DNA from 2 places in the Anaerostipes sp. Marseille-Q3525 genome. Region 1 is predicted to be linked to the other one. Evidence: riboswitches for the same ligand, from Rfam matches in the RefSeq annotation. Region 1 holds a riboswitch; the other holds the start of a gene.
What was found. A riboswitch is a leader RNA that binds a small molecule or an ion and turns the genes downstream of it on or off. The one in region 1 is predicted to bind thiamine pyrophosphate.
Positions count from the first base shown of each region.

Region 1 (7,441 bases):
ATCGCTTCCTGTCCATTGGCTGGGTCCATCTGGTATGTCTTTCGGTCTCCAAATCCTGGTGCGGAGTGTGCTGCATCACGAAATGGTCCATAATATCCTGATGCGAACTTAGCACTGTAAGACATGATTGGTATGTATACAAAACCTGCTTCATCTAAAGCTTCACGAATCGCTTTTACTCGAAGATCCATCATATCACTTGGTGCAATGATATCTGCTCCTGCTTTTGCATAACTTATAGATGCTTTTGCAAGAAGTGGCAGTGTTTCGTCGTTTAAGATCATGCCATCTTTCACAAGACCGCAATGTCCATGAGAAGTGTATTCGCAAAGACATACATCTGCAATGATGATCAGTTCTTCGTATTCTTTCTTAATCTGACGGATTGCTTTTGGTACAATTCCATCTTCAGCGTATGCACCACTTCCGACTTCATCTTTGTGATCTGGGATTCCAAAGATTAAAATTGCTTTGATCCCTGCTTCTTTAATTCTGTTAATTTCTTCTGGCAGGCGGTCTAGCGAATACTGGTAAATTCCTGGCATGGATTCTACTGGATGCTTGATATCTTCTCCTTCTGTGACAAAGATCGGATAGATCAGTTCATCAATTCTTACATGGTTTTCTCTCACCATATCTCTCATATAATTACTTGTTCTTAATCTTCTTGTACGTTCCATTTTACTGTTCCTCGATTTCACTCTGATTTTTTGTATATTTTTGAATGATTTCATTGATTCGTTGTTCTTCTAGTGAATCAATATCTTTTAATCCGATTTGTAATAATTCTTTATAAAATTCCTTGCGCTGCTGTTCTGTGGCAATACATGATTTTGCAAACGCTCTCAAACTTCCTAAGATCTGTGCGATCTGTCCTAATTCTTCCGTCAGATTTGGTTTAATCTTTTCCTTTAAATATTGCGTGATCATAGGGCTTTGACCACCACTTGAAAACGCCGCAACTACTTCTCCTTCTTTTACATAGGATGGAAAAATAAAGCTGCAATCTTCTTTCTGATCAACTGCATTGACCGGAATCTTTCTTTGCATACAGATCTTGCTGATCTCACTGTTTACCTTTGGATCATTGGTTGCTGCAACCACAAGTTCTGCTTCTTTGAAATCTTCCTCCATAAATGTTCGAAAGATTCGGCGGATCTTATCGATCTGCCGAATCTGGGGTATCATCTCTGGTGCGATCACGGTAACATCCGCTTCAAAATCTTTTAAGACTTCGATCTTACGAAGCGCGATCCTGCCACCACCGATCACGAGACATTTTTTATTCTTTAGTTGTACAAACATTGGAAAATATGCCATTGCTTCTACCTGTTATTGTAAATATTCTTTTGCGATTTCCTTGATACCTTCTGGATGTTTTGCATTCCACTGTGCATAATCAAGTCCTTCGCTCTCAACGGTATGTCCTAATTTTACAAGGAATTTTGGAATATCTTCTTCAAGGATGGTTCCTACTTCTTCTCCCATAACCTCTTTGCCCTGATAATCAGATCCATTGATATGAAGAACAAATGCAGAATGAGCAACTTTATCAATCACTTTCATACTTCCGTGGAATCCGATCTCTCCGATCTGGTGTGTTCCACAAGAAGACATACATCCGGAAATATGAATCTTTGGTAATGATCCATCTTTTAATCCGGCTTCTCTTTCTGCTTTGATCACTTTGTGTAACAGTCCTTGAGAATCTCTTAATCCAACCTGACAGATTGTTGCCCCGATACAGGATACCGATGTCTCAAACAATGTTTCTGCACCATCATTTGTGACTTCTGAAACTTTCTTTGCTTCATCTCCAGTCAGATTAATGATATACATCGTCTCATCTGGAGAGATCCGTGCTTCTACCTCATCCATATCTTTGATCACATCATAGATCTGTCCTAATTTCTCAGGTTTTGGGCAGCCACCAAATGGATGATAAGCAACTGCATATAATCCTTCTTGTTTCTGCTCGATCACACGTTTTCCTTCTGCTTTACTTTCATCTCCTTGTTTTGTTACTTCAGGAATCTCTACATGAAGATCTAAATCCTGTCCAGATGCGAAAACTTCATCTAATTTCTCATGGAATGCTTTGATATATCCTTCTTCTCCTAAAGTTTCCTGCATATAGCGAGTTCTGGCTCTTCCACGCTGTTTGTAATTTCCATGTGCGATAAATGTCTCTCGCATTGCACAGATATAATAAAGGATCTTCTCTGGTTTTACATTCTCAGCAACTTTCAGTCCAAATCTTGCATTATTGCCAAGTCCACCGGCACTGTAAACATCAAAGTTTCCATCTTCTCTTGCCACAAATCCAAGATCACGGAATGTTGCATGTGTCTCATTCGCTGGCCCATTTGAGAATCCAACTTTTAACTTTCTTGGCATGACTTCTTTTTTAATAAATGTCATTAAATACTCTCCAGCTGCTTCTGCATAAGGAAGAACATTAAAATATTCTCCTTTCTGCACACCGGATAATGGAGATACAGTAACATTTCGTGGAAAATCTCCACCACCACCCATTGTTACAATGCCATGATCTAATCCACCTTCCATGATTCCATAGATTGCTTCTGGCTGTAAGTTATGTAACTGAATTGCCTGACATGTTGTCAAATGTACTTTATCTACGTTATATGTTTTAATACTGTCTGCGATAAATTTTAATTTGTCTTTTGTTAAATGACCACCCGCCATACGAAGACGGATCATGCTTGCCTTTCCATCTTTCTGTGCATAGCTTCCGTAACCACCGGAGAATCCTTTATAATCTGCTTTACTTAATTCTCCTGCATAAAACCGGTCTGTCTTTTCTTTAAATGCTGGCAGGTCTTTTTTCCATTCCTGTGGATTGATCATTTCCATATGTAAAATTCCTTTCTGAATGTTTTGTATCATTTGTCTTATCATACCACATTTACATAGTCGTTTGAATGATTTCTTTCTTTTTCTACAAGAAATGATTCGATGGCTTCTGCAAGGTTTTTATGTCCTTCTTCATTCATATGTTCCATATCTGCCTTACTTGGTTTGGCTACATCACTTGCTGCAAGAAAATCACATCCGTATTTCCATGCAATCTTTAAATATGTCTGTTTTAATTGTTTGGATACTTTCACAGAATGCTGATCAAATTCGGGATCAAACCCTGGTTTCCATACATCTTCTCCAAGTTCAATTGGAGATACTAATAAAATATCGATCGTAGGATCATGTTTTTTGATCTGTTGGATTAATTTTTCGATGCCTTTTCCAATACGCTCTGCACTTGCATGATTGTATATTTTACAGTCATTGGTTCCAAGCATTAAAACCACCTGATCAAGCGGTGTGTGTGTTTCTAAAAGCATCGGAAGTACTTTCGCTCCATTCCTTCCATCTCTTGTTGCATCATCAAACACACTGGTTCTTCCGCATAATCCTTCTTCAATGATTCTATATCCTTTATCGTAAAGCTTCTCTGATAAAATACCTGTCCATCTTGTTTCTCTGTTATATCTTCTATTTGTACCGGGGATGAGTCCGTATGTATTGGAATCTCCGAAGCATAATATTTCTTTCATCTCTGTCACCTTCTTCGTTATATTTCATACAATTTTAATAGGAATAATATGATTATAAGGAATGAAATTGTACTTGTCAATAGGTTATGAACAGAAAAATACCTTATAAGATATAAAAATATCCTATACGGCATTATAGATTTGTGCTATTTTTAATTTAATTTTTCTCACAAGCACTCTGAATTATTTTTTTCCAACCATACTTTTTATGTTTCCATCGCTCCTCTTCCATTAATGGCTCATACTTATCACACTTAATCTGGTCAAAAATCGTTTTATCATAAATTTCCAAAGCAATTCCTGCCAAATATGCTGCCCCAATTCCTGCAACTTTATTTTTATCAATCCCTGCGTCTGTAACCAGTTTCTTTACAACATAAATCGTATTTTGATAGATTTCTTCCTGATTATGTGATACCCATCCAAGATCATTAAATAAAAAAAATGGCTTTATATCATATTTTGCATATAATATAAAACCATTTTTTCGTTATTATTATATAAGTTAATTTATAAAGGGCTTAGTCATGCTTCTTCCCAAACAATAAACTTACGATCACACTTAAAACAATCGTGATCACCATATCAGGAAGTGTGTTTCCAAGGATCGTATCGACACCCATCAGCCAGCGGTATGCAATAAAGCCAACAACCCATACAAGCATGTTCTGAATGCATACAGATTTTCTTGAAAAATCCTGATGAAGGATAAAGAAATCTGCGATCTGTACGGCGATCATTGGTGCAAAGACTGAACCGATCAGATATAAGAAATCTGTGATGTCATCCATTGGATAAACAATGGCTCCAATGATTCCGATCACTGTTGCTGCAACTGCGATCCATTTTCCATTGATATTCTTAGATAAAGATTCACTGGAAATTCCAGCAGACCATGCATCTAAGAATGTTGTTGTTACGGTTGAGAATACGATAATTAATAATCCTGCGATTCCAAGTCCGGCTTTTACCATGATCTGTGCGATATCAGATTCTCCTGTGAAAATAGAGATTCCCATACCGATCACATACATCCAACAGCTGACTAATCCATAGACGATCACGCTTGCCCATGTTGCTTTTGTTGGTTCTTTTGCTTCTCTTGTGTAGTCACTGATCAATGGAAGCCATGATAATGGCATAGCTACCGCAAGTTCTACAGCTGCGCCAAATGTTAATCCATCGTTTGCAACCGTATTTAATGATCCATGTCCAAAAATGATAAAGCTTAATACAACGGTTAAGATAAATAAAGCTGCCATTGCAACCGTATTAATCTTTCCTAAACTTTCAATTCCAACTAAGATCCAGATGATGATCAGTCCTCCGATCACAACTGGCCATACCCAGTTTGCCACATGAAAGATTCCTGCTGCCGCTAATGATCCATCATAAATCATGATGGCTGTCCATCCAACTAACTGTAAAATATTTAATACTGCAAATAACAAAGCTCCTGTTGATCCAAAGCTCATTTTTACAGTTTCCATTGCGCTTTTTCTTGTCTTTCCACCAATAAATCCGGCAAAAAACATCATTCCACATCCAATGATGTGTCCAATGATGATCGCTAATAATCCTTTGGTAAACCCTAAAGGTGCGAAACTTGTACCTGTTAAAATTTCTGCTAATGAAACTCCTGCTCCAAACCAAATCAGTCCGTTTTCAAAGATTGATGTTCTTCTGCTTCCCATCACTTATGCCTCCTCTTTCCATTCATCTTTTAAATCAAACGCATGATTCATTGGTCCACTTCCAGCTCCTAAATCTAACATATCTGCTAAAGCTCTTGAAATATAATCTTTTGCTCTTTGTACAGAAGTCTTAAGATCAAAACCTTTGGCAAGATTTGCTGCGATGGCACTAGAAAGAGTACATCCTGTTCCGTGTGTGTTTGGGTTGTTGATCCTCTTTCCTTTAAACCAAGAAACTTCTTCTTTTGTATATAATAAGTCATTGGCATCGTTGATGTTATGACCACCTTTTAATAAGACAGCACATCCAAGATCTTCATAGATTGCTTTTGCCGCTGCTACCATATCTTCTTCCGTGTGAATCTCCATACCACAAAGAATCTCTGCTTCTGGAATATTGGGTGTGATTACCGTTGCAATCGGTAATAGTTCTTTCTTTAATGTATCTACAGCATCTTCTTCTAATAATCTTGATCCACTCGTTGCTACCATCACTGGATCAACAACGATATTTTCCGCTTTATAATGCTGTAATCTCTCTGCGATCATTTTGATCAGTCCACTCGAGGAAACCATTCCAATCTTGACTGCATCTGGTCTGATGTCTTCAAAGACTGCGTCGATCTGTTTCTTTAAAAACTCTGGATCTGCTTCTAAGATTCCTGTTACGCCGGTTGTATTCTGGGCTGTCAGTGCTGTAATGGCGCTCATTGCAAATACACCATTCATTGTCATAGTCTTTAAGTCAGCCTGAACTCCAGCGCCTCCACTGGAATCACTTCCAGCGATTGATAATGCTGTTCTCATAAGTATCTCTCCTTTTCTCTTATGCATTATTTTTGTATTGCGATCAAAAGTGGTGCCCCCAATTGACCGCATTGTTTTATAGGCTGTTTTCTCATAAAATTTACTTGCCTATAAACACAAAAAAACGGAAAGCTACTGATTTAGTAACTTTCCGTATATTCGCGATTCATGATCTTCGTTTCCTACGCTGGCATTACCCAAATCAGGTTCAAAGGTCGAAAGTTTTACTTTCCTCTCAGCCTGTTTCACAAGCTCCCTGTTTTTATTTCTTTGTTATTATAGATCAAATCGTTTGAATTTTCAAGTTTTTGTATACAAACTTTAAATTTCTTTTCCTTTTGTTGCGATCACATGAACAATAAATGGAACAAACAGTGTGATAAATGCTGCGTATCCAAGGTATGCATATCCCTGTTTTACAACGGCTAATAATCCAAACTGTGCAATGGCAAAAGCTAAGAATGTAAAAATAAAAGTTGCAATGGCATTTCTTACTAAAGTTACTTATTTTTTGTAACAAATGCTATTTCTTTTTATGAAGCAATCTTTTGTATATATGTTATATTCTTATTCGTCGTCATCACTAACGATCACTGGCTCTTTCTCCACCACCTGCTGTGGTTTCATTGCCTGATTCACAACTGGTGCTAATAATACTTTTCCTGTTCCACGGTATACATTTACCAGACCTTCACCACTCACTGCAGAACCAAGCAAAGATCTTCCTGCTCGTTCTACCGTAAAGTCAAGACTTCCACTCCATGCAATTGCAAGGTTTCCGTCAATCTTTATAACATCATCTTCTAATGTGATTTCCACTAATTCTTCTCTTGGGCAATCGGATTCCAGACAGACAACTCCGCTTCCTTTTAATCCTAGGTTGAAGAATCCTTCACCACCTGCAAATGCAGAAGAGAACGTCTTTCTTCTGACTGCTTTTTGTTTCAGTGTAGATTCACAGGCTAAAAATAAACCATCATCTAATACGATCGAATTACCCCATTCGTCAAGATCTAATAAAATGATATGTTTATATGTAGGTTCCAAAACAAGAGTTCCCTCTCCTGTATATTCTGGCTTAATCGCAGATTCTCCCGTTACTTTTCCCCGGATTGTCTTGGATAAGAAATCTCCTGCTCCTTTGATTCCTGTTGTCGCAGAGACATCTCCTGCCATCCACTGCATGGCACCTGCCTGAATTGTTACATTTCCTTTAGATAATTCGCATTTAAGCTGACGTTTTCTTACGTTCATCTGACTGCAGAAGAATGCTAACTGGGCATCTTCTGGCATAACACTTAAGTCTCTCTGATATTCGATGACTTCAAATGGTCCTGACTGGTCGATGATCTTTACGTCGTCGTT
Region 1 covers NZ_JAGTTT010000026.1:27,373-34,813, forward strand. The annotation lists gene hemB (porphobilinogen synthase) at 1-680, opposite strand, end outside; gene KE503_RS11395 (precorrin-2 dehydrogenase/sirohydrochlorin ferrochelatase family protein) at 682-1,320, opposite strand; gene KE503_RS11400 (nitrite/sulfite reductase) at 1,333-2,877, opposite strand; gene KE503_RS11405 (GDSL-type esterase/lipase family protein) at 2,919-3,575, opposite strand; gene KE503_RS11410 (hypothetical protein) at 3,733-3,882, opposite strand; gene cytX (putative hydroxymethylpyrimidine transporter CytX) at 4,097-5,269, opposite strand; gene thiD (bifunctional hydroxymethylpyrimidine kinase/phosphomethylpyrimidine kinase) at 5,273-6,076, opposite strand; TPP riboswitch at 6,239-6,344, opposite strand; gene KE503_RS11425 (AIM24 family protein) at 6,644-7,441, opposite strand, start outside.

Region 2 (7,441 bases), on a different contig from region 1:
ATTCTGTGATGATCGATGATCTCCATGATCTCGCATTCTTCTAATCCTTCGACAGCCTGGGATACTTCGTTATGGTCAACTAAGATTACCTGTTTCTTGCTGAATTCTAAAATACGACGTCTGGAAATAAATCCTACGAATTCATTATCTGAATTCAATACAGGGAAATAACGGAAACGTTTCTTTGTCATCTCTTCTTTGACATCATCGATATAATCTGTTTCATTAAATGATACAATCGTATCTGTTGCCATAATGTAAGATACTGGCATAGCCTGGCAGATTAAACGGCTTGCTGTAAATGTATCGTATGGTGTTGTGATGATTCTGCAATTTTTTTCTTTGGCAAGTTCTAATACTTTATCACTTACTTCTGTTCCCATACATACAACGATACACTGTACTCCTGTCTGAAGTGCACCGATCTGTGCATCTTCACGGTTTGCAACGATCACTGTATCTTTCGCTGTTACAAACTCTTCCATTGTGTCAACACTTGCTGCAGATACTGTTAATTTACCTTCTGTGATATATCCTTCAATATCTCCTGTCTGAAGTGTTCCATCTAATGTTTCAACTACATTCTTGTATGGTGTTTTTGATTTCGCAAGAATCTCATTATCATAAACATCCATGTCTGCTTTTAAAACATCACTGATAGATACAAGTCCGATCATTTTCTTTCCATCTAATACTGGAAGAGATACAATCTTCTCTGTCTGCATCATCTCTCGTGCAGATTTCAGTGAATCTGTTGGTTTTGCCCCTTTAACAGAATTTAGGTTAACATCTGTAAGTCTTGGTCTTACATCACTAACATATTTAGGATCTTTGATTCCAAATGTATCGAGAACATATCTTGTTTCACCATTGATATTTCCGGCACGATATGCTTCGTATCCATTCCCTTCCACCTGATTTTTAAGATTTGCATATGCGATCGCAGAACAGATAGAATCTGTATCTGGATTGCGATGTCCAATTACATATACTTTTTTCATTGTTCCTCCTTCTTTCTTGGCAGCCTTATTGTGAATGTCGTATACTCATTCTGGCTGGTTGCTTTAATAGTTCCATCATGAAGCTCGATGATCTCTTTGGCAATAGCAAGTCCAAGACCTGCACCACCTGTTTCGGATGATCTCGCTTCATCTAATCTGTAAAATTTCTCAAACAGGTTGTTTAATTGATGTTCTGGTATCGTCTTGCCCTGATTCCTTACAATAACATCTGCCTCATCTCCATCGATCATCCCATAAACCTCGATCAGAGAATTTGGATAGCAGTATGAAACTGCATTCCGAAGCAGATTCTCAAAAACCCTGGCAAGTCTGTCCGGATCACCATAAATTAAAATTTTATCATCTACCTCTATCTTCCACTCTAATCCTTTCTGCTTAAATACCGCAGCAAAAGAATCCATCACTTGTTCAAGTAGAACATAAAGATAAAATTCCTTCTTATCTAATGTGATATTCTGAAGATTATATCTTGTAATCTCAAAAAATTCATTGATCAGTTCGCCCAGTCGTTTCGCTTTCTCAAGTGAAATCCCGGTATATTTTGCTCTCTGTTCCACCGGCATATCCGGTGCTTCATTGAGCAAGGATAAATATGCAATAATTGAAGTCAGCGGTGTCTTAAGATCATGAGCAAGATATACGATAATATCATTCTTCCTTTGCTCACTTTCCTCTGCGATCCGTCGCTGCTCTTTCAATGTTCCTTTGATCTCATTTAACTTATTCTCCAGTGGATTCAATTCTGGAGGGAGTAAAATATGATCTTTGGACTCATTTAAGATCATCTGAATACCGCTTTCAACCTGTTTTAGATAAGTTGTAAATTTTGACATACCCAGATAAAAGCTTAACAAAAGTAACAGAAAAAATCCAGCACCAATGATCATTGTTTTATTCTGCATAAAGATCAGACGATATATACGGATTGCTTCTATCTCATCCATGCCAAGCCGTTCAAATATATAAACAACCGTTTTGGCAAACGGATCCTGAAACACCCCATCTACAAAAATATCAAGTATAAAATATCCGATAAATGCAACAATAAGGCTGATTCCCAGTGTCTGCAATATGATCCTTATCTTTAAACTTCTGTATTTACTCCTCAACTTTGTATCCAACTCCCCAAACTGTCTTGATCAGCTCTTTATGTCCCATGACATCTCCAAGTTTCTCCCTGAGATGTCTGATATGTACCATAACTGTGTTGTTATTGTTCTTAAAATATTTTTCTTTCCACACCTGCTCAAACAGATTCTCGGAGCTTATTACTTTGCCTCTGTTCTGAGTCAGGATCCAAAGTATAGAAAATTCCAATGGAGTTAGTGTAATTTCTTCTTCTCCATAAGTGCACTGATGTGTCGCACGATTCAGAATAAGTCCTGAAATCTCCAGAGTATCTTCCTGATCAGATCCAGAACCATCGTTATATCTTGTAAATCTTCGTAGCTGTGCTTTTACTCTCGCCATAAGTTCAAGAGGTTCAAATGGCTTCTCAATATAATCATCAGCTCCTAATGTCAATCCATTGATCTTATCCATGGATGATACTCTTGCAGTCAGCATAATAACTGGAAAATTGTGCTTTAATCGGATCTGTTTTAAGATTTCAAATCCATCAATATCCGGCAACATCACATCAAGGATCGCCAGATCAATATTCTCGTGCTCTACACATGCAAGTGCATCTTTTCCATTATAAAATTTAAATACATTATAATCTTCATTCTTTAAATATAATTCAATAAAGTCAGCAATTTCTTTTTCGTCATCTACTACTAATACTGTTGACTGTCTCATCTGCTTCCTCCTTGTTTACTCTTTACCCCCAGGGATCACCTGAAATCTGTGGCCTGTTTCTTCCTCTTCCAGTTCTTCTCTTGTATGACCTTTTAGTGCATATACAGGAACTGTCTTATAAAGTTTAAGAATCAGGTCACAAAGGGTTCTCTGTTCTTCTCTTGCATTATCTTCTAACAAGCCTGTATACGCCTCTGTAATTTCTGTATATGTTACTCCGTTTTGAATCTTTACAACCAGTGATTTTACGATCATCATAGCCTGATACTGATCATCCTCTATATTCTGCATGACAAAATCAAATAAATCTGGAATACCACTCCAATTTCCAACTCCATTTGACAAGGCTAATTCTTTGTACTGATCTTCACTGTAAATCTTCCAGGAAATATCTTTGTTAATGGTCCATTTGATAAACACATCATTCCTGTCATCCACCTCTCTGCTTGCATAGATCAGTCTTAAATTCGTCTGATTTCTCAATAAGATACCAGACTGCCAGAATACAACTCTGTGCATCACAAATTCTTCCAACTCATCATATGTCATATCTTCTATCATGTTATCCCTGATGATCTCACAACATTCATAAATATCCAGAATACCATATAAAAATAACATTCCAAATAAAATATTCTCAAGTCTTGTGTATTCTTCCATCTGAGCCTGTGTCCGATGACTCTTAAGCGAAAAGAAAAATTTGTCTTTTGCCTCCATATTAATATAGATCGTATCATCTTCATAAGAGAGAAATCCAAGAAAATGCAACTGTTCCAGTTCTCTTAAATACATCTGCGTGATCAGGCTTTCTCCTTCCATCTCCCAGCACTGTAATAAAAATTCAATTGCTTCCTGTTGCAGCATCTTCGTCACAAGCTGTGGTCTATCATAAAGTTTCTCTGCAACTTTAGCTGCCAGAGATATCTCTGCTTCTCCATCATTAAAAGGGGCACCGAGTCTCTCGCACACAACCATAAGGTTCACCTGCGGATTCGTTGCGAGTTCTTCTACAAATGTTCTTCCTGATGCTTTTATCAATGACATAACTATCCTGCCCTCCTTCGTTTCAATCTTATAAAGTATATCTTATCAGACCCCTCCCGTCCAGTGGGACATTTAAAAAGATTTCTTTAAAATAACTCTCTGATCTTATCAATCTTTTCTTTCGTCATGCGATATCCCATATCATATGTCTGCTTCAATACATCAATATCCTTTTCCAGACTTTCAATTGGATATTCTGGCCTTAAGATTACTGCTTTTCCTTCTTGTTCGAGTTTCTCACAATATCTTACTGTTTTGTTATATTCGATATGTCTCTTCATTAAAAGTTCCGGCAAATGTGGATATTTTCTCTTCAGTAGTTTCGCTGTGATCTTATGGCTTCTGCTTAGTTCTTTTCTATATCCTTCAGGTCTAGTTAATACGATCAGATTCTTCTCATTGCCATCTTTGATTGACTTTCTGATCGGGATCGGATCTGCCAGTCCTCCATCATAATATGGCTTTCCATCAACATAAATCGCTGGAAATACAAGTGGTATCGCACATGTTGCACGAAGCATCATACACTTTTTGTCTAATTTCATTCCATCTTTATATTCTACTTTTCCTGTCCATGCATTGGTCACTCCAACTCGGATTCTTCCTTCGTATTCATAAAATGTCTTCCAGTCAAATGGATATAACTTATTCGGAATCGTATCATATACAAAATCAAGTCCAAAGAGACTTTTATCTTTTAATAAATTTCCTGCTCCTAAATATCGTTTATCATTTCTATGATTCATAAGAATCTTTAAATTACGTTCTTTTTGTTTTGAAATATATGAAAATCCATCACAAATCCCCGCTGATACACCGATCATATATGGAAACATGATATCTTCATCTAACAATGCATCCATCACTCCGGCACTGAAGATTGGACGGAATGTTCCGCCTTCTAAAATAATACCTGGCATGTTATGTCCTCCCATCGAGTAAAAAATATCACTTTATCTCTCCTAAATTTTATAATAAGTGACACTTGTTAAATATTATATCACGTTTTCATAATAGAATGTTACATTTACTCAAAGAAATTATGAAAAGAATTCGAATTTTGTGTGAACAAAAAATAACCTTTTTTGTTGATATATCGTGCCCTCGATGGTACAATGTTGATGTAACTGAAATGGGAGCTTAAAAGGTGATACCTTAGCTGAGAGGAAACTTACGTTTCGACCATGGACCTGATACGGGTAATGCCGTCGTAGGGATTTGGATGCTATGAATACAAGACGAACTGTAAACGGGCATCAGAATGTACCTTTAGTTTGTCTTTTTTTATCTCAACATATCTATTTTAGATTTTGACGATAAAATTATAATTTAAACCGAATAAAGTCTCCCAAAATTTTATATTTTGGAGGTATACATTTTATGAATTACACAACTCAAATGAATGCAGCAAGGCAGGGAATTATAACAAAAGAAATGGAAGCTGTTGCTACTTATGAAGGAATTGATGTGAAAGATCTTATGGCTGAAGTTGCAGCTGGCACGATCGTTATTCCTGCCAACAAGAACCATAAGTGTTTAAAACCTTTTGGTATCGGAAATTCCTTAAAGACAAAGATCAATGTAAACCTTGGTACATCCAGAGACTGTTTAAACTTAGATGTTGAGATGGAAAAAGTAAATAAAGCTGTTGAGATGGGTGCTGAAGCGATCATGGATCTTTCTTCTTTTGGACATACTCACGTATTTCGTAAAAAACTTGTCAATGAATGTCCTGCGATTCTTGGTACAGTTCCTATCTATGATGCGATCGTTTATTACAATAAAGCACTCAAAGACATCACATCTCGTGAATGGATCGACGTTTTCAAGATGCATGCTGAAGACGGCGTTGATTTTATGACGATCCACTGTGGAATCAATCGTAACACTGCAGATCGTTTCAAAGCGATGAAGCGTAAGATGAACATTGTTTCCCGTGGTGGTTCCTTAATCTTCGCATGGATGGAAGCAACTGGTAATGAAAACCCATTCTTCGAATATTATGAAGAAATCCTCGATATCTGTAATGAATATGACGTAACTTTAAGCCTTGGTGATGCATGCCGTCCTGGATGCCTTGCTGATGCGAGTGATATTTCACAGATCGAGGAACTGGTAACACTTGGTGAATTGACTGCACGTGCATGGAAAAAGGATGTTCAGGTTATGATCGAAGGTCCTGGACATATGCCAATGGATCAGATTCAGGCGAATATGAAGATTCAGCAGACGATCTGTCATGGAGCTCCATTTTATGTACTCGGACCTCTTGTTACAGATATCGCTCCTGGATATGACCATATTACTTCTGCAATCGGTGGTGCGATCGCCGCTGCATCTGGAGCAAGCTTTTTATGCTATGTAACTCCTGCAGAACATTTACGTCTGCCTAATGTTGACGATGTAAAAGAAGGAATCATGGCTTCTAAGATCGCAGCTCATGCAGCAGATATCGCCAAAGGTGTAAAAGGTGCCATGGACTGGGATAACCAGATGGCAGCTGCCAGACAGAAACTTGACTGGGAAAAACAGTTCGAACTTGCTCTTGACCCTGAAAAGGCAAGAAGATATCGTGCAGAATCTACTCCTGAAAGAGAGGATACCTGTACAATGTGCGGAAAGATGTGTTCCGTACGTAACATGAATGCCGTCCTTGCCGGAGAAGATGTGGACGTCATCTAATACTTTTAAGCATCCAGACTGTTTTTATTTTAGGCCTCCGGCACATGTCAGATTCTATTTTTCGTATCTGAATATATATATGAAAGAAGGTACTTTATATTATGAGTAATGAAAGAAATGGCTTCTCCAGCCGCTTAGGATTCGTCCTCGCAACGGCCGGATCTGCCGTAGGTCTTGGAAACATCTGGAGATTTCCATACCTCGCTGCCAAATATGGTGGAGGAACTTTTTTATTGACTTATTTAATCCTTACTTTAACGTTTGGATTTTCATTAATGATCACTGAAGTTGCATTAGGAAGAAGAGCTGGAACCAGTGCGATCCGTGCATTCGGACATTTCAATAAGAAATACACATTTATCGGTTATCTTACAACACTGATCCCATTTATCATTTTCCCTTATTATTGTGTGATCGGTGGATGGGTAACAAAATATGCACTTGTTTCTATTCAAGGTGGTATCCACGATGCTGCTTCTGATACATTTTTTACAGGATTTATCAGTAAATCTGCAGAGCCTATGATCTGTGTTCTTGTATTTTTGATCGTTACTACTTTAGTTGTTGCTGGTGGTGTCAAAGGTGGTATTGAACGTGTCAGCACGATTATGATGCCGGTACTGATCGTCTTACTGATCGGTGTATCCATATTCTGTATTACAAGACCAGGTGCTATGGCCGGAGTTGCATATTATATCAAACCAAACTTAAAAGATTTCAGTCCAACAACGATCTTAGCGGCACTTGGACAGCTGTTTTACTCTATGTCACTTGCCATGGGTATCATGGTAACCTTTGGTTCTTACATGCCAAAGAAATCCGATCTTGAAAAATCTGTAACACAGGTTGAGATCTTTGATACCGGAGTTGCTTTCCTTGCAGGACTTATGATC
Region 2 covers NZ_JAGTTT010000004.1:88,503-95,943, forward strand. The annotation lists gene KE503_RS03515 (putative manganese-dependent inorganic diphosphatase) at 1-1,001, opposite strand, end outside; gene KE503_RS03520 (sensor histidine kinase) at 998-2,131, opposite strand; gene vanR (VanR-ABDEGLN family response regulator transcription factor) at 2,121-2,822, opposite strand; gene KE503_RS03530 (hypothetical protein) at 2,838-3,866, opposite strand; gene KE503_RS03535 (patatin-like phospholipase family protein) at 3,953-4,786, opposite strand; TPP riboswitch at 4,989-5,100, shown strand; gene thiC (phosphomethylpyrimidine synthase ThiC) at 5,247-6,548, shown strand; gene KE503_RS03545 (sodium-dependent transporter) at 6,650-7,441, shown strand, end outside.
Region 2: linked by a shared signal. The riboswitch ahead of thiC (phosphomethylpyrimidine synthase ThiC) and the one ahead of thiD (bifunctional hydroxymethylpyrimidine kinase/phosphomethylpyrimidine kinase) in region 1 are both predicted to bind thiamine pyrophosphate.